Regions from separate parts of the Alteromonas sp. ABH4_452 genome, predicted to be linked through region 1. Evidence: predicted binding sites of a transcription regulator. Region 1 holds the regulator's gene; the other holds the start of a gene.
The links. The regulator LexA, encoded in region 1, represses DNA repair genes until DNA is damaged. The targets are predictions, from matches to a motif close to TACTGTATNNNNATACAGTA.
Positions count from the first base shown of each region.

Region 2: ACYX4N_RS01360 (recombinase RecA) is a predicted target of LexA. The motif match lies at 7,506-7,525, and genes of this name have one in related genera.

Region 1 is NZ_CM149973.1:435,101-451,179, reverse strand. Features, by position in the region: gene ACYX4N_RS01950 (cytochrome c oxidase subunit 3) at 1-741, opposite strand, end outside; gene ACYX4N_RS01945 (cytochrome c oxidase assembly protein) at 765-1,352, opposite strand; gene ctaD (cytochrome c oxidase subunit I) at 1,504-3,147, opposite strand; gene coxB (cytochrome c oxidase subunit II) at 3,158-4,321, opposite strand; gene lexA (transcriptional repressor LexA) at 4,904-5,530, opposite strand; gene ACYX4N_RS01925 (sensor domain-containing diguanylate cyclase) at 5,704-7,986, opposite strand; gene plsB (glycerol-3-phosphate 1-O-acyltransferase PlsB) at 8,266-10,719, shown strand; gene ilvA (threonine ammonia-lyase, biosynthetic) at 11,023-12,570, opposite strand; gene ilvD (dihydroxy-acid dehydratase) at 12,570-14,420, opposite strand; gene ACYX4N_RS01905 (trimeric intracellular cation channel family protein) at 14,848-15,465, shown strand; gene ACYX4N_RS01900 (YifB family Mg chelatase-like AAA ATPase) at 15,669-16,079, shown strand, end outside.
Region 2 is NZ_CM149973.1:308,175-324,253, reverse strand. Features, by position in the region: rRNA gene rrf (5S ribosomal RNA) at 79-194, shown strand; rRNA gene rrf (5S ribosomal RNA) at 334-449, shown strand; gene ACYX4N_RS01385 (acyloxyacyl hydrolase) at 540-1,070, opposite strand; gene ACYX4N_RS01380 (hypothetical protein) at 1,236-1,505, opposite strand; gene ACYX4N_RS01375 (hypothetical protein) at 1,541-2,002, opposite strand; gene ACYX4N_RS01370 (error-prone DNA polymerase) at 2,140-5,229, opposite strand; gene ACYX4N_RS01365 (Y-family DNA polymerase) at 5,265-6,794, opposite strand; gene ACYX4N_RS01360 (recombinase RecA) at 6,740-7,492, opposite strand; gene ACYX4N_RS01355 (hypothetical protein) at 7,714-8,226, opposite strand; gene ACYX4N_RS01350 (DUF885 domain-containing protein) at 8,229-9,980, opposite strand; gene ACYX4N_RS01345 (DUF1820 family protein) at 10,020-10,355, opposite strand; gene ACYX4N_RS01340 (M28 family metallopeptidase) at 10,543-12,180, shown strand; gene ACYX4N_RS01335 (adenylyltransferase/cytidyltransferase family protein) at 12,226-13,068, opposite strand; gene ACYX4N_RS01330 (CDP-glycerol glycerophosphotransferase family protein) at 13,175-14,239, shown strand; gene slmA (nucleoid occlusion factor SlmA) at 14,322-14,909, opposite strand; gene coaBC (bifunctional phosphopantothenoylcysteine decarboxylase/phosphopantothenate--cysteine ligase CoaBC) at 15,025-16,079, opposite strand, start outside.

The DNA of each region.
Region 1 (16,079 bases):
GGTCACATGCATACCGTGAAACCCTGTAAGCATAAAGAAGGTGTTGCCATAAATACCTGACTGAAGCGTAAGCCCCAAGTCGCGATAAGCATGAATGTACTCTTCCACCTGTAAAAACAGGAACCCACACCCGAGTAAAATGGTAATGCCTAGCATTAGGGTCAACTGCTTGCGTTTGTTTTGCTCTAGACCCACATGAGCGAAGTGCAGTGTGATTGATGAGATAAGCAAGATAACCGTGTTGATTGTGGGTAAACCCGCAGCACTCATTTCTTGTGTGGTAGTGCCGCCTGGCGTTGATACCAGCGGCCAGATTGCCTCAAAAGTCGGCCATAAGACTTCATTAGTCATAGCGTTATTCGATGCGCCACCAAGCCATGGAACCGAGATAAACCGTGCGTAGTAAAGCGCACCGAAAAACGCGGCGAAAAACATCACCTCTGAAAAGATAAACCAGCTCATGCCTTGGCGGTACGAGCGGCCTAGCTGGTCGCTGTAAAGCCCAGCCATAGACTCATCAATTTGGTTTTTAAACCAGCCCACCAGCATAATCAGCAATACGGCTATTCCCGCTAAAAGGATATGACCGCCATAGCCGGTTTCGCCTTTGGTCGCCTGCACCACATAGTTGCCTGCACCTACAGCGATAAGAAATAGAGCGACGGCCCCTACAATGGGCCATGGGCTTTGCGCTGGTACATAGTATTTTTGATATTCGTGATTCTGTACTTCGGTTTGCATTTTCTTCTCCTTACCCCTTCTGCTTATTCGCCAGTTGATGGTGTCGAAGCCATAAAGGGATTCGGTGTTGTCGTTAGGTCACTGGCTCGCGCTGTGACGTCATAGAGTGTGTACTGCAAGGTAAAAAAGGTTATATCTTCAGGAAGCTGCGGGTCGACGTAGAACTGCATAGGCATATACGCCTCACTCCCCGCATCAAGTGGCTGCTGATTGAAGCAGAAGCATTCCGTTTTATTAAGATAGAGCGCTGCTGTGCCAGGGGATACAGAGGGAATGGCTTGAGCGACGATATTACTTGATGCAGGATTTCTCACATAAAACGATACCGTGTTTAGCTCGCCGGGGTGCACTTTCACACGCTTGGTTTCAGTGCGAAATTCCCACGGCATACCGGTATTTGTGCGAGTAATAAATTCTACGGTCACTTCTCGCGATTCATCAATCTCAACTGATTGGTAAACGGCTGCCGTGTTCTCGGTTTTGCCATTAATTCCCGCTACGTCACAGAATACGTCATACAAGGGAACCAAAGCGAAGCCAAAGCCAAACATGCCTATGACAATAGCAACAAGCTTGATAACCATTTTGTTATTTGCACTTTGCTGTGACATCACGCAACCTCCGAGTAACTCCAAAAGTGAAGCTTGGTAAACGCTTTTTTAGCCGCTTATCTCCCTCACCACCTGCAATGTGTGAATACCACCCTTACCGCTGCAGTTCAGCGCTTTACAAGAATGGTCAATTCACAAATCCCACCTATCGTTACTTGACGACAGGCGGAGTTTCAAACGTGTGATAAGGAGCGGGGGATGGAATTTCCCATTCCAATCCTTCTGCGCCGTCCCAAACTTGCGCTGATACCGGCTCACCTTGCTTTTTGCAGGCCTTAATAAGCAGGGCAAGAAAGATGAGCTGAGATAAACCGAAGGCAAAACCACCCAAACTTATCCATTTATTGAAATCAGCGAACTGTAATGCATAGTCAGGAATACGGCGTGGCATACCTGCCAAACCCACAAAGTGCATAGGGAAGAACAACACATTTACCGATACTAAAGAGCACCAGAAATGCCATTTAGCCAAAGTAGTGTCGTACATTTTGCCTGTCCATTTAGGCAGCCAGTAATACACGGCCGCCATGATGGAAAAGACCGCGCCTGTCACCAGAACATAGTGGAAATGAGCCACAACGAAATACGTGTCGTGATATTGGAAGTCTACAGGGGTGATCGCCAACATTAGCCCTGACAACCCACCAATGGTAAACAATACGATAAAGGCAATGGCGAACATCATTGGCATTTCGAAACTTAGTGAGCCGCGCCACATGGTGGCTACCCAGTTAAACACTTTTACTCCAGTGGGCACTGAGATAAGCATGGTGGCAAACATGAAAAACATTTCCATGTACACCGGCATGCCCGTGGTAAACATATGGTGAGCCCAAACTACAAAAGAAAGCAGCGCGATAGACGCCGTGGCGTACACCATAGAGGCATAGCCAAACAGTTGTTTTCTAGAAAAGGTAGGGACAATTTGAGAAATAATGCCGAAAGCGGGCAAGATCATGATGTAGACCTCGGGGTGCCCGAAGAACCAGAAAATGTGCTGGAACATCACCGGGTCGCCACCACCTGCAGCATCAAAGAAGCTGGTTCCGAAAAACTTGTCTGTCAATACCATGGTTACCGCGCCAGCAAGCACTGGCATTACCGCAATCAGCAAGAACGCTGTAATAAGCCAAGTCCATACAAATAACGGCATTTTCATCCAGGTCATGCCTGGCGCACGCATATTGAAAATAGTCACTATCACGTTAATCGCACCCATAATGGATGAGATACCCATGATGTGAACAGAGAACACAAACAATGCTGTCGAATCGCCACTGTAAGTCGTTGAAAGGGGTGCGTAGAAAGTCCAACCAAAAGCAGGGCCGCCGCCTTCCATAAAGAGCGAGCTAAGCAGAATCAAAAAGGCGCCAGGTAAAATCCAGAAGCTCCAGTTATTCATGCGCGGCAATGCCATATCTGGGGCACCAATCATCATGGGGATGAGCCAGTTCGCGAGACCTGTAAAGGCTGGCATTACGGCACCAAACACCATGATAAGCCCGTGCACAGTGGTCATTTGATTGAAGAAATTTGGTTCTACAATTTGTAGGCCGGGCTGAAACAGTTCAGCGCGAATAACCATGGCCATTGCGCCGCCAACCAAAAACATAATGAAGGCAAACCACAAGTAAAGTGTGCCTATGTCTTTATGGTTAGTAGTAAACAACCAGCGCGTTATTCCTTTCGGAATATGATCGTGGTGTTCATGGTCATTATGTGTATGATCACCCTGTACGTGACCACCATGAGTCGCAGAGGTATCTGGCGAAATAACTTCAGTTGCTTTGCTCATTTGTCTGCTCCTAGTTTCCGTTTGCCACAGCATTGACGTCTTTGGCTTGAACCATATCGCCAGTGTTATTACCCCACGCATTGCGCTCGTAAGTGACTACCGCAGCAATTTCTTTAAGGCTCAGCATTTTGCTAAACGCCTGCATGGCCGTACCTGCCTTACCATGAAGCACAATGTCGATGTGACCTTGCTGGTCCTCTAACGCCATCTTGCTGCCTTTAAGTGCTGGGAATACACCGGGTAAACCCTCACCATTTGGCATGTGGCACGCTGCACACGTGGCGTTGTAAACGCGCTCGCCTTCTTTCATCAATTCATCCATAGACATATTCATAGAAAGTAGGCGCTGTTCTTCTTCTTTCGCTTTACGAACAATTTCTTCCTGCTCGCCCATCCATTTATCAAATTCAGCTGGCTCTTTAGCGATAACCACAACAGGCATATAGCCATGGTCTTTTCCGCAAAGTTCTGCGCACTGTCCGCGATAAATACCAGGCTCATTGACCTTGGCCCAAGACTCGTTAATAAAGCCTGGATTTGCATCTTTTTTCACAGCAAAATCCGGGACCCACCACGAATGGATAACGTCGTCAGAGGTAATAAGAAAACGCACTTTTTTCCCAGTTGGAATAACTAACGGACGGTCAACTTCAAGCAGATAATTGTCGGTTTTTTGAAATTTGTTCTCTATTTGCTCACGCTGAGTAGCAAGCAGTGAGTAAAATTCTACGTCGCTGTCCATGTACTTGTAGTGCCACTTCCACTGTGAGCCTGTTACTAGCACAGTCATGTCAGGCTCAGACGTGTCCTCCATCGCAATAAGCGTGTTTGCCGCAGGCACAGCCATAAAGATGAGAATAAGAAAAGGTACAACGGTCCACGCTATTTCAACCTTCACGTTCTCATGAAAGTTAGCGGGCTTGGCGCCACGAGACTTTCTATGCAGATACATTGAGGCGAACATCACGCCAAAAACTACAACCGCGATACCTACACAAATGAAGAACATCAACATATGCAGATCATAGACCTGCCCACTGATGTCGGTAGCACCGCGTCTCAAATTAAGCGAAGAGGCTTCTTCACTAACTTCTTGTGCAAGAAGCAAAGGGGAGAAAAGCAAAAATGGTATTATTGAACACCACTTTGCAAAAACGGTCGTTAGTTGTTTCACTCAGCACCTCCGTAATAGCAAGACCAAAAACGCTGATTATTCTGCGCGCTGCCCTACCAAATGGTTTGCGAACGATTGACCCATCACCTCAACTTGTAAAACAAATTTAGAGTCATTGTTATTATTTTGTTAATCTCTGTATAAGAATTGCGCAATAATGTCGTGTCGTCTAGTCTTTTCTATTAAAAATTTAATGAAGAGGCTAATTTTTAACCATTTCTTGTGGCAGGCTTACGTTACAATTTTGTTGGAGAGGGTATTGGGCGTGCTCGCGGCGCTTAAAAAATCAAACGCGCATTTTGAACGGGGTGTTGATGAGGATGAAGCTTCATTTGGTCATAAAATCAACAATTAACACATCGCTCGTCCTATTTTTCAAACAAACTTTCAAATAATAAATGTGTATTAGCCAATTCATTCTCGGGCCAAATAGCACATATCTTTCGCACAATGGTGATGCCAGATTTCGTAGTTTTGAGACATACTAACAAACGCTAACCTAAGAAAATTAACTAAAATATGGTACTAAAAGGCATAAAAAAAGCGGCTAATACGCCGCTTTTGATTGAAGATGCTAAAACCTTACATCCAGTCGGCGTTTCTAATAACACCTACGGCAATACCTTCAATAGCAAAAGGCTCGCTGGCAAGGTCTACCTTAATTGGCGAAAACTCTTCGTTTTCAGCATGAAGTAAAACTTCACGACCGCGTTTCTCTAAACGCTTCACCGTAACGTCTTCATCCACCCGCGCGACCACTACCTGACCGTTGTGGACATCGGTCGTGCGATGCACAGCAAGAAGATCGCCATCCAAGATACCGATGTCCTTCATGCTCATGCCGTTTACACGAAGTAAAAAGTCTGCCTGAGGCTGAAACAAAGCAGGGTCGACCTTGTAGTGGGATTCTACATGCTCTTGCGCCAAAATTGGCTCACCAGCCGCCACGCGCCCTATTAGAGGCAAGCCTTCTTCTTCTGGTGCAGTATCCTCGAGGGGGATATTTAACTTAATACCACGCGAGGTACCAGGCAAAATTTCAATTACGCCCTTACGCGCCAATGCCTTCAAATGTTCTTCTGCTGCGTTGGCAGAACGAAAACCAAGTTGACGAGCTATTTCCGCGCGCGTAGGCGGCATTCCCGTTTCTTGCATGGTTGTTTTAATAAGTTCTAAAACTTCAGTTTGTCGAGCTGTGAGTGGGCGCATAAAAGACCTGTCTGTTCATACAGTTCCTGTAAGTATATACACCTAAAAGCAAATAACAAGCGCAAAGTCTTGAAACTATGGAGCAAGCTGCATGGGGCTAGCACCTAGTATATAAAAACTAGGGGGCTTAAGGCTGTCAAATACGTGAAACCTCGCGCAGCCTAAAGTTTTTATTACTCTAGAATAACTCGATTTCGGCCATTCTTTTTCGCCGTATATAGCAGTTTATCCGCTTTGGAAAGTAACACACTAAAGTCAAGATTCAAGCTATCCTCAGCAAAGACAGCACCAATACTTATTGTCACGAATATCGTGTCTTTCTTGTATTTAACTTCTGTTTTTTCAACAGCCTCTCGAAGTTTGTTAAATCGCCTTTCTTCGTCTCTTTTGTTGTCTGAAATTGCTACTATCGCAAACTCTTCTCCACCAAGACGTGAAACAATATCGGGCTCCACATAATATTCTTCGATGAGGTGGGCTACTGAAATTAGAGCTTGGTCTCCTGCATCATGTCCATAAGTATCGTTAACCTTTTTAAAGTGGTCTATATCGATTACCGCTACGCTCACTCTATTGCTTTGTGCAGAGAGCTGATGGCATTTATCAACAAAAGCTCGTCGATTGTACAGCCCAGTTAGCGAGTCAGTCATGGCCAGCTTACGCAACTTCTCTTCAGCTATCGCGCGTGATTCTTCCAGTTCAACCGCATAGAAAAGACCGGCTAATGCATCTAATAGAGGTTGCAAAAACTCAGCATCATCGAAGGTGTAGGGCTCGAATTTATTGGCTAAACCAATCATGCCCACCACTCTATCTTTGATCTTAATCGGTAGCCCTAAAAATCGACTAATGCGGGGGTGCCCTTGGGGCACCCCTTTTGAGTTTGGATGACTTCCTGAGGCATTACTAATCGTTACCTCACCGGTTAAAATTGTGGTACCGAAAAGGTTATCGAAACTACTGAAATACAAGTTTCGCTTTTTGTACTCGTTGTATTGCGTAAAGCTGCTGCTGTCCCAGACTATTTCAGAAATAGCATGAATAAACAGCTTCGATGCATCGCCTTCACCTTTCATTTGCCCAATGAAAGCGAACTGACTATCCGAGATATCAATAAGCTCGGGTAATACCGTTTGGCAGGCCATGGTTAAATCGTTGTTCTGGAGATAAGAGGCACGGGTTTTATTTATAAATTGAAGTAGCTGGGTTTTCTTTTTCTCATGAAGCTCACTTTCCATTCTCTGCGTGATGTCGCGATGAATACCAGCAACGCGAATAGCCTTACCCGCATTGTTAAATTCTACGGTTTTTCCGTAGGTTTCAACCCAAACCCACGCGCCGTTAGTATGTTTCATGCGAAACGTGGTATTGAAAACCTTGCTTTTACCAATGATGTGCTCGTTTAATTGCTTTTCTACTTTTACATAGTCCGCGGGGTGAATTAACTGCCTGAAAAAGCGAGAGCTGGTGTCATAGTACTCATATTCCAGACCGACGATATCACACCAACGCTTGTTTACTTGGTTTACGTCAGCGGCCAAATTCCAATCCCATGTGCCCAATTCAGAGGCTTCCAATAACAGCCGCATGCGCTGGTTTGTTTTGTTGAGCTTGTCTTCCACATATTTTTGGTCGCTGGTGTCAAATAAGAACGCCTGAACTGAAGACAACATACCGTCTTCACGGAAACTCGCCGTAGAGATCATACTTACCCAAATGGTACGTGTGGGCGTGGCTATTTGAAGACGACAGGTATGCGTTTCCACGCCCTCCATATGCGCCTGCATGGCAAACGTAAAGTCGCCCTCAGCGTCTTGTGTTAAAACATCGCCAAGCTCAACTGCACCGCTCAGTAAATCTTGGGACGATATGCCCAAAACGCGCTCACTATTATTTGAGATATGAACCAGTTTGAGCGACGTAGTATTTCGCCACGTAGCCAGAACAATAGGGGACTTTTCTATTAGCCCATGCTCACGCTTGAGTGCTTCATGCTCTTTAGAAAGAGAAATATGCTGGCTAACAAGCGCACCAATTCTATTCAGCACTTCAAGATATTTGGCATCAATTTCTCGAGGAACAGTATCGATAAGACAGACAGCACCAATAATCTCATCATTAATTTCAATGGGAGTTCCTGCATAAAAGCAGATGTGCGGCTCGCCCGTGACTAATGGATTATCTTTAAACTTGGGGTCCTCGTGGGCATTGTTAACAACAACTTGTTTGCGCTCTTCTACAACACGACTGCAAAAGGCATGCTCACGGCTCACTTTAGAAAGTGTAGTTCCATATCGCGCTTTGAATGTTTCTTCAAATTCACCAACAATTCCTATTAGCGCGATAGGCACCTTATATGCCCCTGCTAACACAACCATAAGGTCGTCAAGATCTAACGGCACCTCATCACTGAGCAAAAAGTCATCAATCGTCTTTAACCGGTTTTGTTCATCCACTACTACATGCTCATATTCATTAACCCTTATAAAAGTAGTAATTATCAAAGCTTATAGCAATTTAAATACTTCTAATGTTGCATTGCTAAAAGGGTCAGTGAGCCTTACCCTAAACAAAGTTACGAAGATATAAAAATACAGGCGCTTATGAATTTCATGAACTTACCGCTAGGTAGGGAGTCTGTAAAACAAGCAAATCAATAACAATGGCTCGTCGCGAGATTGTGACGCGATTGTGTTACACTTCACCCGTTTTTATTTCATAGGATTACATAATTCATGTCGTGGATGCGAAAAGCCCTTCTGTCGGTATTTCATTATCCTGTTAAGTTACTGGTTAAAGCTCACAGTATTCCAGTTAACGTTGAAACCGAATTAGGAATAGATAAGAGCAAGCCTATTGTTTATCTACTTCCCACTAACTCAGTGACCGACCAGCTTGCGCTGAGAATGTCGACTAAATACCTAGGCCTTCCTAGCCCAACTGACACGCTTACACTGGCAGGTCGAGAGTACTCATCGACTCTATTTTTACGTAAAACTCAGCCTCTTTTTCGCTCATCAGCCAAAGATACGGGCATTGAAGACGTTTTCACTGACCTTTTCCATTTGCACCGAGACCACGAAAACCTCGATCTACAGGTAGTTCCTGTTTATGTAACCTGGGGTCGTGCACCAGGGCGCGGTAACCCAGGGTTGAGCGACCTAATTGCTGATAACGCTGCACCGAGCTGGCTACGTAAACTTTTCATCGTGCTGTTTTTAGGCCGTGATAACTTTATTAATTATTCTAAAGCTGTCTCGGCGCGCGCCATGTCAAATCAGCATGGTAGTGACCAAAGCATCGCACACAAACTTGTACGCGTAGCAAGTACTCACTTTCAACGTAAACGTCAAAGTATGACTGGCCCTACGCTGCTAGAGCGACAAGAACTCAATAACAGTGTATTGGGTTCAGATGCCGTACGTCGTGCGATCGCCGAAGAGTCAAAAAGCAAAAAGGTCACACACGAAAAGGCCAAAGAGCGGGCTCAAAGCTATATCACCGAGATTGCTGCAGATTATCGTGAAGGGCTTATCCGTTTCGGTGACAGATTGCTGACACGCATTTGGAACAAGATTTACAACGGCATTAGCGTAGGTCATGCAGAGCGTATACGTGAGCTGGCCGCTAACGGTCACGAAATTATCTATGTGCCTTGCCACCGCAGTCACATGGATTATCTGTTATTAACTTACGTGATTTATCACGAAGGTATGGTAACGCCTCACATTGCAGCGGGTATCAACCTTAACTTCTGGCCTGTTGGAAAAATGTTTCGCAGAGGAGGTGCATTCTTCCTACGTCGTAGTTTTGCAGGCAACAAGCTCTATACCGCGGTATTTAGAGAGTATTTAGAGCTGCTGTTTAACAAAGGTTACTCTGTAAAATACTACCCTGAAGGTGGACGCAGCCGTACTGGTCGCCTAATTCCACCGAAAACCGGTATGCTGGCCATGACAATTCAAGCCATGCTTAAAGGCGTTAACCGTCCAGTTAGTATTGTTCCTGTCTACATTGGCTATGAAAATGTGATGGAAGTGAAGAGCTATTTGAACGAGCTTAAAGGCTCAAAGAAGAAAAAAGAGTCTAACCTTCAGGTTTTCTCAGCCATTCGTAAGCTTAAGAATTACGGGCATGGATATGTGAACTTTGGTGAGCCTATCGCTCTTAATCAGTTCCTTGAAAGCCATGTGCCGAACTGGCGCGACTGTCGCGATGCCGAGCCAGAGAAAAAGCCTGCTTGGTTAACGCCTGCCGTTAATGAGTTGGCTAACAACGTCATGACGCGCATTAACCGCGCTGCGGCACTTAACGGCATGGCATTAGCTTCGCTATGTCTACTGTCTTCTAAAAGGCAGACCATGAGTGAGATGGAGCTTAAACAAGCCATGGATGACTTCATGAACTTGTTCAAAACAGTGCCCTTCAGTGATGACGCCACTATTCCAGATTCATCAGCACAAGAATTGCTTCGGGATACATTAAAATTAGGTCGTTTTGATGTTAAAGAAGACGATTACGGACGTTTGATCAGCCCTCAGCCTAAATCTGCTGTATACCTAACCTATTATCGCAACAATATTTTGCATTTGTTCGCCATACCCGGCCTTATCATGGCGTCTATCTTCGCTAAGAAGGGCGCAACCAAGAACAGTATTTTCCAACTCATTGCAGCACTTTATCCTTTGCTGCAAAAAGAACTGTTTTTGCATCTAACACAAGATGAAGCACTTGCGCATACTGATGCGTTGATCACCGCGATGTTAGACAACGGGCTGTTGCGCCAAAAAGACGGTGAACTTTTACCCCCAGATGCACACTGCAAACAGTTCCATTCTGCTTGGTTATTAAGCCGCTGTATGCAAGAAACATTGCAGCGCTATGCCGTAGTACTGACTATTCTTGATAAAGAAAAAGTAATTAGCCGCAGTGCATTAGAGCGAGAAAGTAAACAAGTCGCTGAGCGATTATCTGCCCTTTACGGATTAAGTTCTCCTGAGTTTTACGATAAGAACGTATTATCTAGCTTTATCGGCGCATTAAAAGATAATCATTGGTTAGATTCAGAAAAAGACGGCAGCTTAAAATACTCGGAAGAGTGTGAAGCCTTGCGGGCTGACGTAATGGCGCTGATATGGCCTGAGATGATTCAGCATTTAGAAAATGTTGCGCTTAACACGGCAAATTAGCTTTGTAAGCAACGAAAACTATCGCTTTGTTAAAAGCGTAAAAAAACCCATGCATCCGCATGGGTTTTTTATTGGGCGTATTTCTAACTTATGGGGTCTCTCAGTAACTATATTTAGATAGGCACTGAGCCAATCTTCCATAGAGGTTGATATAGTAAAGTTGAAATAGTGCCGCTTTGTATCGCTCCTCGGTAAACCTGCGCTTAACGTGAAGCAATACAAAGCGAAAAAAGTTTAAAACGAGCTAAGTTTCGCTTTTGAATGTATAGCTATCAAAGGCTGTTCTGCATAGCCGATAGGATTTTACGCTGGTTGCGACAGGAAAAAGCGATATGCCGGATTATCCGTTACTTCTTCAACCTTATAGCCTAACTCGGCAACATGCTGGTTAAAGTCATCTCGGCTTTCTGGCGCAATATCAAAACCAGCCAATACCAAGCCTTCCGCCGCACCGTGGTTACGATAGTGGAATAAAGTAATGTTCCACTGCTCGCCCAATGTGTTTAAGAAGTTCAGTAGTGCACCTGGGCGCTCCGGGAACTCAAAGCTGAACACCTGCTCGTTTAAAATGGTCGGCGGGCGGCCGCCTACCATGTGTCTGACATGAAGCTTCGCTAACTCGTTATCCGTTAGGTTAACGCAGTCATACCCTTTACTTTCAAGGTCGCTTTGAAGTGTCGCGAATTCTTGCTGACCGCCTTTTAGCTTAACCCCAACAAAAATATGGGCTTCGCTCTCACTTGCATAGCGATAGTTAAATTCAGTAATCGCTTTTGCCCCAACGCATTCACAAAACTGTTTAAACGCGCCTTTAGTTTCAGGAATTTTAACGGCAAAAACGGCTTCTTTCTGCTCGCCTAATTCACAGCGTTCCGACACGTAGCGCAAGGTATGAAAGTTAATATTTGCGCCACATAAAATACCGCCTAACTTTTTACCTTTAAGGTCGTGTTGCTTGGCATATTTACGAATTGCCGCTACAGATAGTGCACCAGCAGGCTCGGCTATAACGCGGGTATCATCGAAGATATCTTTTATAGCCCCGCATATTTCATCATTGCTAACCGTAATGGTTTCATCGACTAAACGGTTACACAGGCGAAAAGTTTCTTGCCCCATCACTTTAACAGCCACGCCATCGGCGAAAATACCTACGCTTTCCAGCTCTGCAGGCTCGCCTTGCGCTTTTGCTTTAATAAAACAGGCCGACTCTTCTGACTCAACCGCCACAATCTTTATACTGGGTTTGAGTTGCTTTAAGTACACCGCAATGCCCGCGGCTAGGCCGCCACCGCCAACAGCAATAAACAAAATATCCAAATTTGGGTTCTGCTCCAACAGTTCTCGTGCAACCGTACCTTGTCCGGCGATTACATCGGGGTTGTCGAAGGGAGGCACAAAAGTATAGCCGTGGGTGTCACATAACGCTTTTGCATGGTTGCTTGCCTGGTCGAAGCTCGTGCCATGCAAGACTACATTAACGTTATCACCACCGAAGCGACGTACAGCATCCACTTTAATATCAGGGGTGGTTTCGGGCATCACGATAGTTGCTTGAATGCCCTTCATTTTTGCACTGTATGCTAAGCCTTGTGCATGGTTACCCGCTGATGCGCCAATAACGCCAGCTTGCAGCTGTGCTTCACTTAATGAGCAGATGCGGTTGTAGGCACCGCGCAGCTTAAAGCTTTTCACTGGCTGCTGATCTTCTCGTTTCAAAAAGATCTCATTGCCAAGCTCAGCTGAAAGCAAAGACATATAAGAAAGTTCACTAGCCACCGCCACATCGTAAACGGGAGCGAGTAATATCTTTTTTAAATACTCGTGGTCGCTAACGTGCTCGTTTTCCATTACAAGTCTTCCAACTTACTGACATCGCGCACTGCACCTTTGTCGGCACTGGTTGCCAGCGCTGCAAAGGTCTTAAGTGATGTAGACACTTCGCGTACGCGATCTTTTGGTTTCCAGGGCTTATCGCTTGCTTCCATTTTTGCACGGCGCTCGGCAAGTGCTTCATCTGAAATAACGATGTTGATGCTTCTGTTAGGGATATCTATTTCAATCTTGTCCCCGTCTTCAACTAAGCCAATACCGCCACCGCTGGCTGCCTCTGGTGAACAGTGTCCAATAGACAAGCCGCTTGTACCACCACTGAATCGCCCGTCGGTTACTAGTGCGCAGTGCTTACCCAGCCCCTTCGATTTCAAATACGACGTTGGATATAGCATTTCCTGCATGCCTGGACCACCGCGAGGGCCTTCATAGCGAATAAACACGACGTCACCGGCTTTTACTTCGTCACCTAAAATACCTGCTACCGCATCATCTTGGCTCTCATAGATACGGGCAGTGCCGTTGAATTTTAGTATAGATTCATCCACACCCGCAGTTTTTACAATGCAGCCATCTTCGGCCAAATTGCCGTATAACACCGCTAAGCCACCTTCTTGGCTAAACGCATTCTCAATAGAGCGAATGCAGCCGTTTTCACGGTCGGCATCGGCCTCATCCCAGCGACAATCTTGGCTAAAGGCTTTAGTAGTGCGAATACCCGCAGGACCTGCACGGAAAAAGGTTATCGCATCTTCGTTTTCAGGGTTAGTGATGTCCCACTCGCTGATAACCTCAGTAAGCTGTTTGCCTAAGACGTGATTAACATCGGTATTTAGTAAGCCCGCTTTATTTAGCTCGTTTAAAATACCTAGTACGCCACCGGCACGGTGAACGTCTTCCATATGGTATTTAGGCGTAGACGGCGCCACTTTACATAAGTGAGGCACTTTGCGAGATAAGCGATCGATATCATCCATAGTGAAAGGCACTTCACCTTCCATCGCTGCCGCTAGCAAGTGCAAAATGGTATTGGTTGAACCACCCATGGCAATGTCTAGGCTCATGGCGTTTTCAAACGCTTTAAAGTTAGCAATATTACGTGGCAATACACTTTCATCATCATCGCCATAATAACGCTTACAAAGCTCAACAATTTGCTTACCTGCTTGCTTAAATAAGCCTTCACGGTCGGCGTGAGTGGCCAGCATAGAGCCATTGCCCGGTAGTGATAAACCTAACGCTTCAGTTAAGCAGTTCATTGAGTTTGCAGTAAACATACCTGAACACGACCCACAAGTAGGGCAGGCAGAGCGCTCAATTTCGTCAGTGTCGGCATCGCTCACTTTATCATCAGCAGCCGCTACCATGGCGTCAACTAAATCAAGTTTAATCAGCTGGTCTGAAAGCTTGGTTTTACCCGCTTCCATTGGGCCGCCAGATACGAATATAACGGGCACGTTCAAACGCATAGACGCCATTAACATTCCCGGGGTGATCTTGTCGCAGTTAGAAATACATACAATGGCATCCGCGCAGTGTGCGTTCACCATGTACTCCACTGCATCAGCAATGATTTCACGAGACGGCAAGCTATATAGCATGCCGCTGTGTCCCATGGCGATACCGTCATCTACCGCTATCGTATTAAATTCTTTGGCGACACCACCGGCTTCTTCCACGCTGCGCGCTACTAGCTGACCAAGATCTTTGAGGTGAACGTGCCCAGGTACAAACTGCGTAAATGAATTAGCAATAGCAATAATAGGCTTGCCGAAATCAGAATCTTTCATTCCGGTTGCACGCCATAGCGCACGAGCACCGGCCATATTTCTACCTTGTGTGGTAGTTGCAGAACGTAACTTGGGCATAAATCCTTCCCGTTAATTTTAGGTGCTAGGGTTTAATGCTAGACCTTTATGTGAAACTTAAAAACAGTGGTAAACCAGTAATGCTTTGGCTTGTTTTCCAATACGCGCTGTTTTACTCAAAATTGCATGTCATACTGATGATGTATTAAATCATCTTAGGTCGTTCAAGCGAAGGGCGACAAAGCCTTACTGCTTACAGATCAGTAGCGCTTTGTTTTATATGATATCTTTGACTTACAATGCCGTATTCCTTTGGCATTATAAAAATGAAATGTTGTTTGTTAGGGGCTATGGCTTTACCCCTAAACGCAATGCGCGCTAAACCGCGAATTGGTATTGGGCAAAGAAATAGCATGAAACACACGGTTTGATCAAGTTTTTGCGGTAGAAATAGCGAGTTCTTAAAAGTAGTAAAAGGGTAATAAGCATGTTCGATTGGTTTCACTGGTTAAACCTGGCAGGCGTTGCCGTGTGTGCAATTTCAGGCACCCTTATGGCTTATCAAAAACGCATGGATGGATTTGGCGTTGTAGTGCTTGCCAGTGCTACAGCCATTGGCGGCGGTACCTTGCGAGATGTGATGCTAGATGTGCCCGTGTTTTGGATTGCCGATACCGATTACTTGTACACCACGCTAATTGCCGCCTTTATTCCCATTGTTTGGCTGCGAATTAGCCCACGCTTCCCTTTTCACTACCTGTTAATCGCCGATGCTTTTGGGCTAGCACTCTTTAATGTCGTGGGCATAGAGAAAGCCTTAGCCAACGACACAGGCATGGCAGTGGCGGTAGCAATGGGCACTATTACTGGTGTATTTGGTGGGTTATTACGAGACGTCATATGCCGCGAGGTGCCGCTGGTACTAAACGGCGAGCTTTATGCGATGACCTGTATTGCTGGCGGTATTGTATATGGCATCGCACTTGAATTTGACCTTGCTACCCAATGGTGTGGTATTGCAGCCCTTGCAACCACGGTATTGTTTAGATTAGGCGCCATGCGCTGGCATTGGCAGCTACCCGTATTTTACAACGACCATCATTAGCATCTAACCTTCGTTGCCGAGCAAGGTAATCAATGGCATGGCTCGGTGAGTATTGGCGATAAATCCCGTCGTTAGTACAGTTACATCTTTATCCCACTCTCTCTAGAGTTTATGCCCAGTGCGTTGGCTATTTGGCCGCGCCTAAGTTTTGAAATTTTAATTAGGCAAAAAATGAGTGGGTAAGAAGAGAGGGTGTTCACAATATGGGAATGGCTGTTGTTAAAACCTTTGCAGGGCAGGGGGTGTCTGCTCCTGAGGTAAGTGTGGAAATCCACTTGGCTAATGGCCTACCTGCTTTTCAACTGGTCGGTATGGCGGAAACCAGTGTGAAAGAAGCTCGTGAGCGAGTACGCAGCGCGCTAATTAACAGTGGTTTTGAGTTTCCTGCCAAACGAATAACGGTTAATTTAGCGCCGGCTGATATTCCAAAGTTCGGCGGGCGGTTCGACCTTCCTATTGCCATTGGCATTTTAGCAGCATCGGGCTATATATCTGACATTAGCCTGTTAAACATTGCCTTTGTGGGCGAGTTAGCGCTCAACGGTGAGATTAAACCGGTTAACGGGCTTATTCCTGTAGTGATGACGGCAGCAAACGAAGATATAGCCCTTGTG
Region 2 (16,079 bases), 130 kb from region 1:
GAGCAGCAAGTAGAGTGAAAAGTAGTTACTCACTGATTGAATTAATATCAAACTTTCCCAAATTGTTACCAGTTTTTTCCTGGCAGCCATAGCGATACGGTACCACCTGAATCCATTCCGAACTCAGAAGTGAAACGTATTAGCGCCGATGGTAGTGTGGGGTTTCCCCATGTGAGAGTAGGACACTGCCAGGTCCCATTAAAAAAACCCGCCTAACGGCGGGTTTTTTGCTTTATATAGAAGCTATAGCATCCATGTATGTAAGCTAGCAGAATTCAGTGAAGTTGATAAATATCAGCTTTACGCAGTAAACGCTACTGCAAACCAGTTTTTCCTGGCAGCCATAGCGATACGGTACCACCTGAAACCATTTCGAACTCAGAAGTGAAACGTATTAGCGCCAATGGTAGTGTGGGGTTTCCCCATGTGAGAGTAGGACACTGCCAGGTTCCATTAAGAAAAACCCGCCTAACGGCGGGTTTTTGCGTTTAGACGAAAGAAAATAGTGGGGTCAGAGCCACGACACTGACCCCATTTCTTTAAAAGTGGTAGGCGTAGGATAGGTTTAGGAAGTCTAATCCTGGGTTATCGTTGTTAAAGCCACCGTTTGAAAAGTGCATGTAACGCAGCGCAACATGTTGCTTCTTATCGATCTCTACAAACACACCTAATCTGTCTTCAAACTGGTAGTTAGACCCAATATCTTTACCAGCCACTTTTTGATCGCCAATGTAGCTTGCGCCAATACCTGCTTCTATATATACAGGATACTTGTCATATAGTGTGGTTACCTGTTTCATAAAAACAGGCGTCAGTGATGCGCCATAACTAGTACTATGTGTATCGTTCTCGCCATATTCCCAAACAACGGCGCTCACTTCCCAGTAAAGCTTAATGTCGCCAAACCAATCTGTCGCTAATGTTTGTTCAAGTGGTCTGTATGCGAAGCGCATACCGTCGATATCATCAAATCCGTGCATATAGTCGACACTGACAGTTTGCCTTGCCTGCGCGCTATTAGCGCTAAAAATGATTAAAAAAGAAAATAAAAGTAGTGATAAGTGTTTCATAATTGCTCCTTGATCTGGTAATCAACAAGCAAAAAATTATCCAACCAAAAAAAGGTTGTTATTTCAGTCGGATAGGGCTCTAGAATAAGAAGGGATTAAGTTTTATAAAGTCTACATTACTGACATTATTGAAGTTTTTACAAGGGTTTCCATAGCGCGTTTTTATTATTTCCAAACCTCTTCAATTTCCAATCCTTGTTCGTTAAGAAGCTGATGAGACAATTGCTTAAAAGGCGTTATTCCGTATTTCGCTTTTATACTATCAATTAATTCGGGGTTTGAGGATATGAAATCATTCAGTTCACTAATAATGTCTTTATGATAAAGAGTAGATAAAGAAAAAGGGATTTCGTTATGAGGAAGCGTTAAATCTAAAGTAAACGCGTCTTTCTCATACGCTAGCGGTGCGGATCTTTGACTAACAAAGTATTCCAAATCTAACCCGTCGACGCGCTCTTGGTATAGAAGGGCTAAGCCCTGTTGTATATTCGTAACCCAAGTAATTTTTGTATGTTTACTGGTGTGAAACCTAGTGGCATGGCTAGATGCTTTATCTCATCAATACCTTGTCCAACATTTTCCTGTTTAACGATAGTTCCTGTTACTGCATTGGTTAAGGGAAGTGAAAAATGCTTATCGCTTGATGTGGTGATGCTGTTATACCAGCCTCTGTTATCAGGGTATACAAAATCAACATTACCTTTAACCAACTCGAGTTGAAGCCGTCTTATAGGCAAACTCAAATAAATAAATTCGTGCCCAGAAGCTTCAGAAAACGTTTCTAGAATTGACCAGGCTACGCCTTTATCTACAGGCGAAGAAAAATCGTAGTGAGGGAAGTAAGCTAAATCTTGTGCGCCAACTATATATTTATCTGCGTAAGTATTAAGACTAAATGAGAAAATAATAAAAAGCGCAATCCATCGCATCATTTAATACTCCAAAAATGACAACAATTATCTACAGGTAAAGCAGAGTTATTCGAATGTTGCTTCACGAAAAGGAAGTTATTAATTAAACAATCACTATTATCCACACCATAATCTATTACTTTGCCGCTGTAAAAAATTCAGTGAAAATCTCTAGAGTTTAATGTCAGCTTTTCGAGCCAAGGTGTACGGTCGATAAGCTTACCCGCTATAATGTGAATAACCCCCTCTTTAGAGCGTTCAATAATGCCGTTAACTTGAAGAAGCTTAGCTTTCAAGAAAGTTTGTTGCTGAGCTCGCGCCGTAGCTTGCCATACCACAACATTCATATTGCCTATATCATCTTCTAAAGTTAGAAAGGTAACGCCTGCGGCAGTACCTGGGGCCTGTCGACCAGTTACTGCCCCAAGTACTTTAATTAATGACTTATTTTTTTTGTCTTTAAGTGAATTTGACCAGCTTATGTCTTTAAGCTCATGTTGTTGCCTAAGCAATGAAATAGGATGGTTATTTACAGACAAGCCTGTCGAGGCATAATCTTCAAGTAAGTTTTCTGCTTCAGAAGGTTTAACGCCAAGGGGGGCGGCACTTTTATCTGCATAAAAATCATCGGTATCAAATAGCGGTAAACGCGTTTGTGTATCCATAATTCGCCAGCGAGTTTCGTACCGGTTCCCTGAAATAGTACGAAGCGCATCGGCGCTGGCAAGTGCCTCTAGCTCATTACTTTTAAGCGAAAGCTGCTGTAACTGTTCAACGTTGTTGTAGCCTTTTGCTGTACGGTTTTCCACAATAATCTGGGACGACGCTTCACTTAAACCTTTAATAAGCTTAAGACCAAGTTGTATGTACTTTTCTTGGCCTTTTACAATCAAAGTGTGCTCTGTGTTTGACTGGTTCACGCAGGGCGCCTCCACCCGTATATGATGGCGCTTAGCGTCTTGAACTAACTGAGAAGGAGAATAAAACCCCATGGGCCAGCTATTTAATAGCGCCACGTAAAACTCTACGGGGAAGTAAAATTTCAACCAGCAAGACACATAAGCCAATACCGCAAAAGACGCTGAGTGAGACTCGGGAAAACCGTACCCTGCAAAGCCTTTGATTTGTTCAAATAAGTTATGAGCGAACGTACTTTCATAACCTTTATCCGTCATACCCTTAATGAGCTTATCTCTGAACTCAAAAATTCTGCCGTCTTTTTTCCAGCTAGCCATAGCGCGTCGCAACTGATCGGCTTCTCCGCCACTGAAGCCAGCGGCAACCATAGCAAGTTGAATCACTTGTTCTTGAAAGATAGGCACACCCATAGTGCGAGAGAGCACCTTTTTCACATCTTTAGATGGGTAGCTAATGGTTTCGTTGCCGTGGCGACGTATCAAATAAGGGTGGACCATATCGCCCTGAATCGGGCCTGGCCGTACAATGGCTATTTGTACGACCAAATCGTAATAGCGGCGGGGCTTTAACCTTGGCAGCATAGACATCTGAGCCCGTGATTCTATTTGAAAAACGCCTACGGTATCGGCACGACAGATCATATCGAATACCTGTTTGTCATCTCCGAGCTTAGTGATAAATGGAATACTGGTTTCAACAGAGTATTGTTTATTGATAAGAGAGAATGCACGACGAATAGCGCTTAGCATCCCTAGCGCCAGCACATCTACTTTTAGCAAGCCCAAGGTTTCAATGTCATCCTTATCCCATTGAATGATGGTACGGTCTTCCATTGCGGCGTTCTCAACGGGTACAAGGTCGTAAAGCGGTCCTGCGCTAATAACAAAACCGCCTACATGCTGCGACAGATGTCGGGGCGTGCCTAGTAAAGCTTCGGTAAGGGTAATTAACTGCTGTACTCTAGGCTCCTCAGGGTTTAACCCAAGCCCCGCTAGCTGAGATTTCCACGGAATAACGCTGTCTCGACGATTGATTTGTTTAACTACAAAATCAAGTTGTGACTCGCTAAAGCCAAGCGCTTTACCCACATCTTTAAATGCTGATTTAAAGCGGTAGCAAATAACGGTAGCCGCGATAGCGGTTCTTTCTCTGCCGTACTTTTGATAAATGTATTGAATGATCTCTTCACGGCGCTGATGCTCGAAATCCACATCAATATCGGGCGGCTCGTTACGTTCTTTAGATATGAAACGCTCGAACAGTACGCTTATTTGCCTTGGATCTACAGCCGTTATCTCTAGGCAATAGCACACTACAGAGTTAGCTGCCGACCCTCGTCCTTGGTACAAAATGCGCTGCTGCTTAGCAAATTGAACAATGTCGTAAATGGTTAAAAAGAAATACTCGTATTCTTGTTCGGCAATAAGTGTTAGTTCTTTTTCTATAATTTGGCGAATTTCAGAGGTTATACCTTCAGGAAAGCGCACTTTAATACCGGCTTCTACGCGCTCCCGTAAATACGATGTGGGTGTATAGCCCTGTGGCACCAGTTCCGAAGGATAGTGATAGCGCAACTCTTCTAAAGAAAACGTGAATACCTGGGCTAGGGCATTGGTATTGGCTATCCATTTCTCAGGGTAAAGCTTCTTAATTTTTTGTACGGTTCGCAGACTACGTTCTGCGTTACTCAATGCTTCCCGGCCTATTTTATCTACACTGGTATGCTGTTGTGTAGCATGTAAAACATGTTGAAGCGGTAGCCTGTCAGCGTGATGCATAAGTACACCGGTACAGGCAATAACCGGAAAGGGGTAGGCAGACTGTAAATGGTTGTAGTGCGCAAACCTCTGATGATCCTGCCCGTCTAATAGACGCTGAGCACCGATATAGGCATCAATGCTAGGGTGTTTTTGCAGCCACTCAGCCCAATGTTTGTCGTGGGCTTCTTTTCCGCTAGGTAGCCAAATGAATTTGCAGTGACGAATGGTACGTAAGTCCCACTCGGCCAGTTGATACTCTCCTTTTTCAGAGCGACGTCTCGCGTTCGTTATAATTCGGCACAGTTCGCTGTAGGCTGGTTTGTTCGGGCACAGCAGTACAAAAGATAAGGTGTCATCAAATACAAAGTAACTGCCAACAATAAGCTTGATAGGTAGACCCTGATGCTTAATTTCATCGAAAGCTCGTACCACACCCGCTACTGAGCATTCATCGGTAATGGCAAGCGCGTCGTAGCCAAGAAAAGACGCGGTGGTCACAAGCTCTGCAGGAGAGGAGGCTCCACAAAGAAAGCTATAGTTACTTTGGCAAAAGAGTTCGCTGTATTTCATGGTTTCGCTTTTACCTTTTCTTTAACCGCATACGGCTAGCAAAAAAGTCCATGCACCCACCAACGGCTTTCTTCGTCTTTAAATACTAAGAGCCTTACACATTGCTCAGTCTGGGCGATGAAATAATCTCGCTTTGTTGGGCTGTCATGCCACCACTCGCTGTGTAATCGCACAGGGCCAAAGCAAATATGGGTCGCCTGAATAAGCGGCTTAGGTGTATCAAAGGTAAAGGTGGGCGTAATGTCACTGCTATAAACATAATTATCGGCGCTCGGCTCGTTCACCGTCATATATTCAAACTGATGGCTGTCGGCAGCGCGAGGTTGAAACGTACTGTTATCACCTAGTTTGGCGTTTAAGCGGCCAATCAATTGCTTTTGTGCAACGTCATTAAACCTATTGCTAAAAAAGTCGCCATTCTGCGAATCTATTTCTTCAAACTGCTGACAGGTAAGCGCAACCGCTGTGGCAGGCTCAGGTAACTCCAAGCTTTCAGTTTTAAGGCTAAATAGTGGTAGCCAACTATGCACCGAAGACTGAGGCATTGCAGAGCGAATATTAATATCCAATACAGGTGCTTCTCTGAAATGAATATGCACGCTTATGCTTGATGTATATAAGTTCCTGGCCCGTAAATAGTGAGACAAATGCTCAAACTGCTGTGTGACAAAAGGTGTTAGGTGCTGCGTGTTTTCAATATCAAAAGGCAATAAAGTAAAGTTGTCAAAATGCTCTAAAGGCCTAAATAGCGTAATGCGGGGAAAAGTTTCTCCTCTGAGCGCAGTAAGATACATAATGGTGTTATTGTCGAAGCGCCGCCCCAGCTCTTGTACCGGCATGGCCAACAGTTGCTGTACACGGGTAACACCTACCCTTGCCAAGGCCTCAATGACTTTAGATGACAAAGCAGTAATAGAAAGCGGGCATGTACTTAGCGCTTTTTTTATATCATCTGGCGCATGCATATAGGTATTGTGTTGATGAAGGGCTAATACCTTTGCAGCCTCAATCGTCCATGCACTAGCAAAATGATAGCGAATATTTGCCTCTGCGAGTGCTTGAGTTAGGGTTTTCCACAGCGGCTTATGCCCGCCATAGTAATGGATTAGGTTATCTAGCCTTACTGCCAGACCATTTACGCCATTCGAATGAATGTGGCTGTCTAGTACGATGTCAGAAGCAAGAGGATACAGCCTATGGGCTAGCTGCGTCAGTATATGCTTTTCGGCTTCTTCACTGAAAGGCAGAATATGCACGTAGGGGCACAGCGCCGCGGCTTGGGCAAGTCCATGACCAATTTCAATGCCTTCTTTTTTCGCAATATCATTACACTGCGTAATTTTGTTGGTTTTACTGCAATATACTGCAAAGGGAGTATTCGACGCTAACGCTGAATACTGGTTGTTAGTTTCGTGCTTCGACAACTGGCGATGTGCACGCTTACTTCTAGCCGCTTTGATATGGCTGTCTAAAGTTAGTTGATAGCAGTAAATATAAGCCCACAGCATCATTAGCTCACAGAGTGTAGCGCCTTGTCGGAAAGCGTGTTGTGTGCCATGGCCCATTTAATGGCCTGATTGTCGGGTGTCCACCGGTGGGAAATAACAATGTTATCTTTGGGCCACCCATGACGCTGCTTGCGTATGTTCACTGCTAAAGCGTGGGGTTTACCTTTTAGCGCAATATCCAGAGTAATGGGTAATGCACTGTCGCTTTCATTCGACAGGTTGGCTTGTGAATCGCTCCCCATGTCGGCCTTTGGGTAACCTAACTGTGAGGCCTGCTGTTGCGGTGGAGTATACAGCAAGCACAGCGCATCATTATGCGTTGCTGCTACCTGTAGGCGTCGTGCTTCTTTTTGATTTACAGCATTACTCCACAGCACTACGCAATGGCAAGCCGTACTTTTTAAACATTGCTCTGCTGCCCACAACGACTCTTGTTCAGAACCTGGTTTTACTACCAGAACTTGTTGCGCTTTAAGCCCCAGATTTTCTAACCACGGCGACTGTAGTTGCCCTGGAGGGTTAATAAATACCACCAGTTTATGCGTGCGATGTTGGCAAATAACCTGTTTAAAGAGCGAAAGCTCACCCACGCCGGTTAGTGAGGCAATACGTACAAGCCCCGTAGAGGCAACGCCACCGTTAAGCGCTTTATCCAGACGCGGAAAACCTAGCGAAAACTTGGCTTCACTTTGCTTCTGATCTCTGGCCCGCCAAATATGCGGGTGGTTGTTAAGCACGGATAACGATTTGTTCATGGCACTCAAAATAAACTGTATTTTTATACAGTATTATAGTGCAGCAATAACCCTTTTCAAGACAAAAGGTTTTTGGCTTGTTGTTTTAAGCGCTAACTTACTGATTAGTTTGGAAAGGTAAAAAAATTAAACTTTTAAAAGAGTAGTGATATAGACGAGGGCCGCCAATCCTAACAACACAGTAAAGCGGGCGACCCTAACATGGGGATAAGAGTAAGAGGCTACTCTTGTGATGAAGGTTCTTTTTGTGATTTTGCTGCAGTACCGCTTACGGTTGCTGTAACGGTTTGGCAAAAAGCAATAAAACCATCAGCGGTATTTTTTGACCACACCATACGCACGTTGCTAGGAAGTGCTTTCACCACCTCACGAATTTCCTCAAGCGTCACTTCTTCATTCTGCAATGCTTTATTTAAAGACTCTTCAAGAGACATGCCTTTTTCACAACAAGCCATAATAATGGTTGAAAAGTTGCGCATAAGCGGGTGCAGCGCATTATATTGAGTTTGGTCGATAAGACGGCTTTTATAGGCACTTTCAATACGCGCGGTAAGGTTTTTTTCCAACGCATCTGTAACAAGAACAAGATTGCGATAAGCATACGTTACCTTGTTACTAGTCTGCTTATTCGAGTGGCGCAACAGCGCCAGCTCTTTCTGTAAGTTCTGCGCTCGCAGCACAAAGTAAATTAAAAACAGGATAAGTAATCCAATAACACCAAATGCAACGATCATGTTTATTGTGCCTTTTGTTCTTCTATAAAGGTGTTGATGTTTTGTTCCAATATGAAAAGTGGAACTGAGCCATTTTCTAACACTGCGCGGTGGAATTTGCGCACGTCAAAACGCTCACCTAAAGCAATCTCTGCTTTTTCGCGAAGGCCTTTTATTTTGATTTCACCAATTTTGTATGACAGCGCTTGCGCTGGCCAAGAGATATAGCGGTCTATTTCCGTATTAACGTTGTGTTCTGAAAGCGCGGTGTTTTCCATCATATAGTCCACCGCTTGCTGACGGCTCCAACCCATTGTATGCATACCAGTATCGACCACTAAGCGACACGCACGCCACATTTCGTAGCTTAAGCGACCGAAGTTGTCGTACGGCGTTTCGTAAATACCTGCTTCAATACCTAAAAACTCAGAGTACAGTCCCCAGCCTTCACCAAATGCTGAAATATAGGTGTTACGGCGTACCATAGGTAAATCTTCAAGCTCTGCTGCTAATGAAATTTGAAGGTGATGCCCTGGAACCGCTTCGTGTAATGTCAAAGCAGGCAGCGCATATAAAGGGCGTTTATCAAGGGCGTAAGTATTTACCCAGTAATATCCTGGCTGATCATCGCGGCTAGGATGGATGTAACGGCCCGTTGTATATTTAGGTGCAATAGCATCTGGCACGGGTGCTACGCCGTAAGGCGTTCTTGGTAGATACTCAAAAAGAGAAGGGAGTTTCGCGTCCATTTTCTTTGCAATAAACGACGCCTCTTTCAGCAAATCTTCAGCGCTGGTGGCATAAAACTGAGGGTCTTCGCGTAAAAACGCAATAAAGTCGTTAATGTCGCCATCAAAGCCAAGCTCATCCACAATTTGCTGCATTTGCGCGCGAATACGTTTTACTTCAGACAAACCTAAATCGTGGATTTCCTGAGGGGTCATATCTGTTGTGGTGTAATGCTTGGCTCTATTAGCGTAATAGGCCACACCATCAGGCCAGTTTCTTGCGGCAATATCTTCACGGGCATTAGGAATGTATTCCTCTACCATGAAGTCGTAGAATATTTGATACGCAGGCAACACGCTGCTGTTTATGGCTGCTTTGCCTTGCTCTGCTAACGCTGCCTTTTGCTCGGCAGTAAAGTACTCTGGAAAGCGGGTAAACGGAGAATAAAAGCCACTGTCCACTGCATTTTCAACAATATACGACGCAACTGAGTCTTCAAACCCTTTCAGCACGACTTTGGGCTGCGTGTAGCCTTCTTTTAACGCCTGCTTCATATAAGTAATTTGCTGGTTAAAATAAGGCTTAAGTGCGTTTAAGCGGCTAATGTATGCCTGATAGTCTTCTACACGCTTAAACGTAGATAAGTTAGGAAGCGAGGCCATGGCACCGTGAAAGCCGTATTCTGAGTTGATGGGCACCAAGTGCGCGCGATAGGTATATTCATCCACATAGTTGGCTAAACGGTATTGCTGCATTAGCAAAGCAATATAAGCGTCAGTAGAGATAGAGTCTTTTTCGTACTGACTTAAGGCTTTTTGAAACACACGCCACTGTTCATTTTGTGCTTTAAGTGCTTCTGGTGAAATATCGGGTAGCACATGGGCCAAGGAACTATCGCCTTGGCGAGACGCTAAAAGCGGGGAAACCGAAAGCTCATACTGCCAAATGTCATCAAGTAGTTGATACAAGCTTTCATCGTCAAGGCTCTTTGCAGATGAACTAACGCTGCAAATAAGTAGTAATGCTGCTAACAGATAGCGATACATAAGGGTCTCCGGTAACCTTTACCGGATAGACTCCGGCGGCTACTCTTTCGTTGGTGTATATATTGGACTAGGGAAAGCCGTTACTTTATCAGATTTATTTTCTAATTTAGTAATTTTGGCTGTTCCTTTTTTATTTACGGCGTCAATGCGTAAAACGTTGTGCATAGGAATATAAGTTTTTGTTACTTCTGAAAATTCAGCTTTTAACCTTTCATGGCTAGGATCTACAACAACGCTCGTATGGGTATCCCATACAAAGTCACCTATCTCGATGAAGCCAAACAAAGCGCCCTGAGTAAGGGCTCTAACGTACAGTTCGTAACGTTCTCCATTGCTGATGAATTGAACGCGGTAAAGAATATCGTCTTTCGACATGGATGCTGCTCTTCACTAAAAATATAAATACTCCCGGAATCTACACCGGCGTTTAGCTAACAATTTTACCTTGCTCCTAAAATGCGAGCAACGGTAGGAAACACATGGTAAACGTATGCAGTTTAATGGTATTTCGCCTATTAACTGCGTTACCATGTCGCACACTTAGTTATACGGTGAAATTACAATGATAAAAAAACTACTAATAGGTAGTGCAATGACAGCAATGACCTTTGCTGCTACTGCTCACAACCATGCATCGACAGACAATGCTTTTAACCCTGATACACAGCGAATTAAATCACACCTGTTTTTCTTAGCTGATGACTTACTTGAAGGTCGTGATACTGGTTCTCGCGGCCATGAAATTGCGGCGCTTTATATTGCTACCGAATTTGCCAAATATGGTTTGAAGCCGGCAGGTACAGACGGTTACGTACAAAACGTATCGTTTCGTAAAGCCAATCTGGTTCAAGAGTCTCCTAAGTTTACCTTCACCCAAAACGGCGAGACCATTGATTTTGATTATCCAAAAGAGTACTTAGCTAGCCCGAGTTTGCTCAGTACTGAGGGCAATGTAAAAGGCGAAATGGTATTTGTCGGCTACGGTATTGTAGCTGATGAGCTATCTCACAACGATTACAAAGACCTAGATGTAGAAGGTAAGATTGTTGTGGCCCTTGCTGGTAAGCCAAGCGACTTTCCATCAGAAGAGGGCGCTCACTTTGCATCTGGCTATCAAAAGCAAAAGTATGCGGTAGACAATGGTGCTATTGGCATGATCACTATTACTACGCCCAAAAATGAAAAAGTGCGTCCTTATCAAAGCCGCTTGAACTATATTCATACACCGCGTATGGCTTGGTTAGACGACAAAGGTCAGCCTGCAAATAGCTTTTCTCAACTGAAAGGTGGCGCTTATATGAGTGAAGGCGCTGCGCGTAAGTTATTTGAAGGTGCTGAAAAGAGCCTTGATGAGGTTTATGCAGTTCTTGAAGCTGACAAAGTACCGCAAGGCTTTACGCTTAACGGTGTGGTAGATATCAGCAAGAAGAGCGTGCACGACACCATTACAAGCCCGAATGTCGTGGGTGTACTTGAAGGTTCAGACCCAGAGCTTAAAAACGAGTACGTGGTTTTCTCTGCTCACTCTGATCACATTGGTTTTGCCAAAACAGTGAAGAAAGACAACATTAACAATGGTGCTATGGACAATGCGTCGGGCACATCAGTGATGTTAGAAACTGCACGCCTGTTTAGCGAAATGAAAGAAAAGCCAAAGCGCTCAATTCTGTTCGTGTCGGTAACCGGTGAAGAGAAAGGCCTGTTAGGTGCAGACTATTTCGCTCGTAACCCAACCGTACCTGTTACATCAATGGTGGCGAACGTAAACTTAGATATGCCAATTCTAACCTACGAGTTTGCAGACGTTATTGCCTTTGGTGCGAACCACAGCGATTTGCAAGAGTCAGTGGAAAAAGCTGCAGCTAATGCCGATATCGAGCTAAGCCCAGACCCATGGCCTGAGCAGGCGCTGTTTACTCGCTCAGATCACTATGCGTTTGTAAAACAAGGTGTACCCTCAGTATTTATGGTGCCGGGTCTTAAATCAAAAGACCCTAACGTAGATGGCAGCAAGGTGTTTGGTAAGTTCTTATCTACGCACTATCACAAGCCTAGCGATGATATTAACCAGCCTTTCAACTGGAATGCGGCGGAGACGTTTACTAAGGTCAACGCGCAAATTGGTTGGACACTAGCAAACCAAAAAGATAAGCCTAAGTGGAACGATGGTGACTTTTTTGGTAACACGTTTAGTAAGTAAACGGCTATGCTTGAGCTAGCAGGTTACTGCTAGCTCATGCGTTTTTTATAGCTTTCTTTTAAGCACGGTAGAGCTAACGTTGGGTGTATAATCGAAATAGACCATGTCACAAGTCACGCTAGGGTATTTTCCTTTCCAATCAGAGCCCACTGAAATCGCATCAATATTGTATTCATCTACCACTCTTTGTTTGTTTTTATCCACCTGAGGGATAACTTCATCCACATATCGGTTGGACTCGAGGATGGAAATTCGTTCTTCAAACGGGATAAGCGGTGGGCGTCCTTTAGACTTCTCGATAAGCTCGTCGGTAGAAACACCTACAATCAAATAATCACAAAGCGCTTTTGTCTTCTTCAGTATATTTAGATGACCTTGGTGGAAAATGTCAAAGCAGCCTGACGTATACATTCTTTGATATTTTTTACCTGTCTCGGATGCGTTCGTAGATGAAAGTAATGCAAAGTCAGCGCGTAACGTTGCTCTTAATTCAGCAAAATAATCATCATCTAATTCAAGCTTTTCGCTTAAGACAGGTGGCTTGGGCCAGTGCTTGTCTTCAAAAGATTCTTCGCAAAAAATCACGGGATGTTCATAACGAGGAATAACATGAAAATGGACAGCAGGATCCACCATCATTAACATTAAATAGTTTATTTTGCAGAAGTTGAAGCGTTTTTTGAGCACCTTTTCTATATCTGCAACAACGATCTTTTGTTCTCTAGCCGCCTCTTCTGAAATATCAGAATAGTTAAAGACATTTTCCTTACATATAAGAACTAATGAACCAAGAGTTACCTGTCCAGGTCTGAGTAAAACATGCCAATAATCGTATGTTTTTATAAGATTATCAGGATAACCGAATTTAGATAGGGTAGTGTTAAGCATAAATTTTATTCTATAAATGATACTGTTCACACTGTAATACAAATTAAGTATTACGCCCAGTCGCTTATTTTTTTGATACTAACAATAAATAATTATAAGAAATTTTATGAAGATAGCTTTTGACACTGTCAATGTGTATTACTTACCTCAATTTATTCCTATATGTGAAGAACTTGCTAAGCGCGGTCATAAAGTTAAACTCGTTTGCTATAGCAATAAAAACAACGTTCAGAAATTCGAACAAGTTTTATTGTCGCTAGGCTATGAGTTTTGCTGGGTAGATGATGATAAAGCCGCCAGAGACTTTTATTTGAAAGAGTCCCCTGACTGGATTTTCTTTGGCAATGGCTTTCCTTACTTAGATGATATTCACAAAGCCAGTAAAACCGCACAACTCGGTCATGGTATTGGGCCTAAACCTAGCTACTATCACAAATCCGCTACGCCTATGACGGTTAGGTTTATAGAGGGTAAACTACGTCTAGCAAAGATTAGAGAGCTATATCCGAATGACGAGTTTGTTCAGGTTGGCTTTTCCAAGCTCGACCCCTTATTTAACAATACAGAAACAGGTTTAAAGTACGCTGAACTAGGTTTGGATGAGAATAAGCCGACCCTATTGTTTGCCCCCACTTTTAACCCAAGCTCACTTGAATGTTTTCCTGATAATTGGCCAAGCCACTTTCCTGATTTCAATATTATTATCAAGCCGCACACTTTCACCTACTCCCGTGAAGCTTACAAAAATCAGCGGAAAAAACTGAAAAAGTGGGGAGAGTTTAGTAACACCTATGTAGCAACCGAAACAGACATATCTTTACTTCCTTTTATGAAAGAAGCAGATATTTTAGTCAGTGAAGCATCGAGCACACTCTTTGAGTTTGTCGCGTTAACTAAACCTGTGATCGTATGTAACTTCTTTAAATTGAAGTGGTCATATCGGGGAATTTTCAAATATCGCTTTAAGAAGCGCTTTGGTAAAGATAACGTGATTTATCAAAAAATCGGGCTTCATATAAATAGCTATAAAGAACTACGTGGCGCGATAGAAAAGCAATTAGAAAATAGGGATTTATATAAAGAAGAGCGTAAGGCATATACCGAAGATCACGTAGGTCCTACTGATGGTAAAAGCTCGCTACGCATAGTTGATTATATTGAGAAAAACTAACTGCGAATAGTAGTGTTGAAATGAGCCAGAATAAAGCATCAGTAATATGCAAAAAACTGATGCTTAGTTTAAACCTAGCGCCTTACACAAACATTTGCTTAAACGCGGCCCATTGTTCATTGAATTGCTCAGTGGGTTTGCGGGTAAAGCCGCTGCGAATAAAGCCGTTGATACGTCCATCGGTATAGCAAATCATCATATTGGCGATGATCGCTTCATCAGCGGAAAGGGTTTTCCCTTCACGCAGCTTGCGCTCTCTTAGCACTTGTTTAAGCTGGGTTTCTAAACGTTCAAAAAGCTTGGCGATACGCGCACGTAGTCGGTCTTGCTCACCCATTAACGCATCGCCGTTTAAAATACGGGTTATCCCTGGGTTCTTCTCTGCAAAGCCTAAAATAAGGTGAAGAATTAGCTGACAGCGCGTGAGCGAGTCTTTTTCTTCATTAACTATTTTGTTGATACGCGTAAAAAGCGTTTCTTCAATAAATTCGATAAGCCCTTCAAACATTCGCGCTTTACTGGGAAAATGACGATACAGTGCTGCTTCAGACACACCGACTTTTTCCGCTAACTTAGCAGTAGTGATACGTTGACCTGGGCTGGTTTCTAACATTCCAGCAAGTGCTTGCAGAATTTGGGCTCTGCGATTTGTTTTTTTGACAGCAGGCATGACGAAAGTGGTTCCTCCGCTACCGAGTTATAGCAACCCGGGCTCCATGTTAAGTTGGCTTACGCCAAAGCGTTTATATTTATCGTTTTTATTATCGACACTTAATAAGTATCTGTTAGTTTTTGTTGTTTAAAGCGCAACGTTCCGCAATGAGCACGAGCAGCTGCTCGGCTAGTGCATTTTTGCTGGTGGCAGGCAATCGTTTATCGCCGTCTTGCCATATTACATGCAGCGCGTTTTTATCGCTATTAAACCCCAGACCTTCAGCCGTTATATCATTTGCCGCAATCATATCTAGCTTCTTTTTAGCAAGTTTGCCGCGGGCATAATCTTCCACATTTTGGCTTTCAGCTGCGAAGCCTACGCAAAATGGACGGTCTTGTCTGTTAGATACCGTTGCTAGAATATCAGGGTTTTTAACAAAAGTAAGTGTTAACTCATCACCTGTTTTCTTTATTTTATTGTCCGCCACTGAGCATGCCTTATAGTCGGCAACCGCGGCAGTGCTGATAAAAATATCTGTTGAAGGTACAAGTTTTTCACAAGCCTCAAGCATTTCATCTGCGGTGGTGACATCAATACGGTTACAGAAGGCTGGCGTTGAAAGTGCCACCGGCCCTGCAACTAGTGTTACGTTCGCGCCCGCTTGAGCCGCGACTTGCGCAATAGCAAACCCCATCTTTCCAGAGCTGTGATTAGAGATATAGCGTACGGGGTCTAACGGCTCTCTGGTTGGTCCTGCAGTAATGGTTATTTGTTTTCCCGCTAGGTTTGTTAATGCTAATGCCAACTCTGAAGTCTTATCTTCATTTTCATTTAATACACTGGCGATATCTACAGGTTCGACCATGCGGCCTGAGCCTACATCACCACAAGCTTGCTCACCACTTGCTGGGCCAATAAAAGTTACACCGTCTTTTTGAAGTGTAGCAATATTGCGCTGTGTCGCCGACGCTTTCCACATTTGCTGGTTCATTGCTGGGGCAACAAAAAGCGTAGCGGTTGTGGCCAAATAAAGCGTGGTTAATAAATCATCTGCCATGCCGTGAGCAAGTTTAGCGATAGTGTTTGCTGTGGCTGGCGCGATAAGTAGGATGTCGGCCCATTTTGCTAATTCGATATGACCCATCGCAGCTTCAGCAGCTGGGTCTAGAAGGTGCTGATGCACCG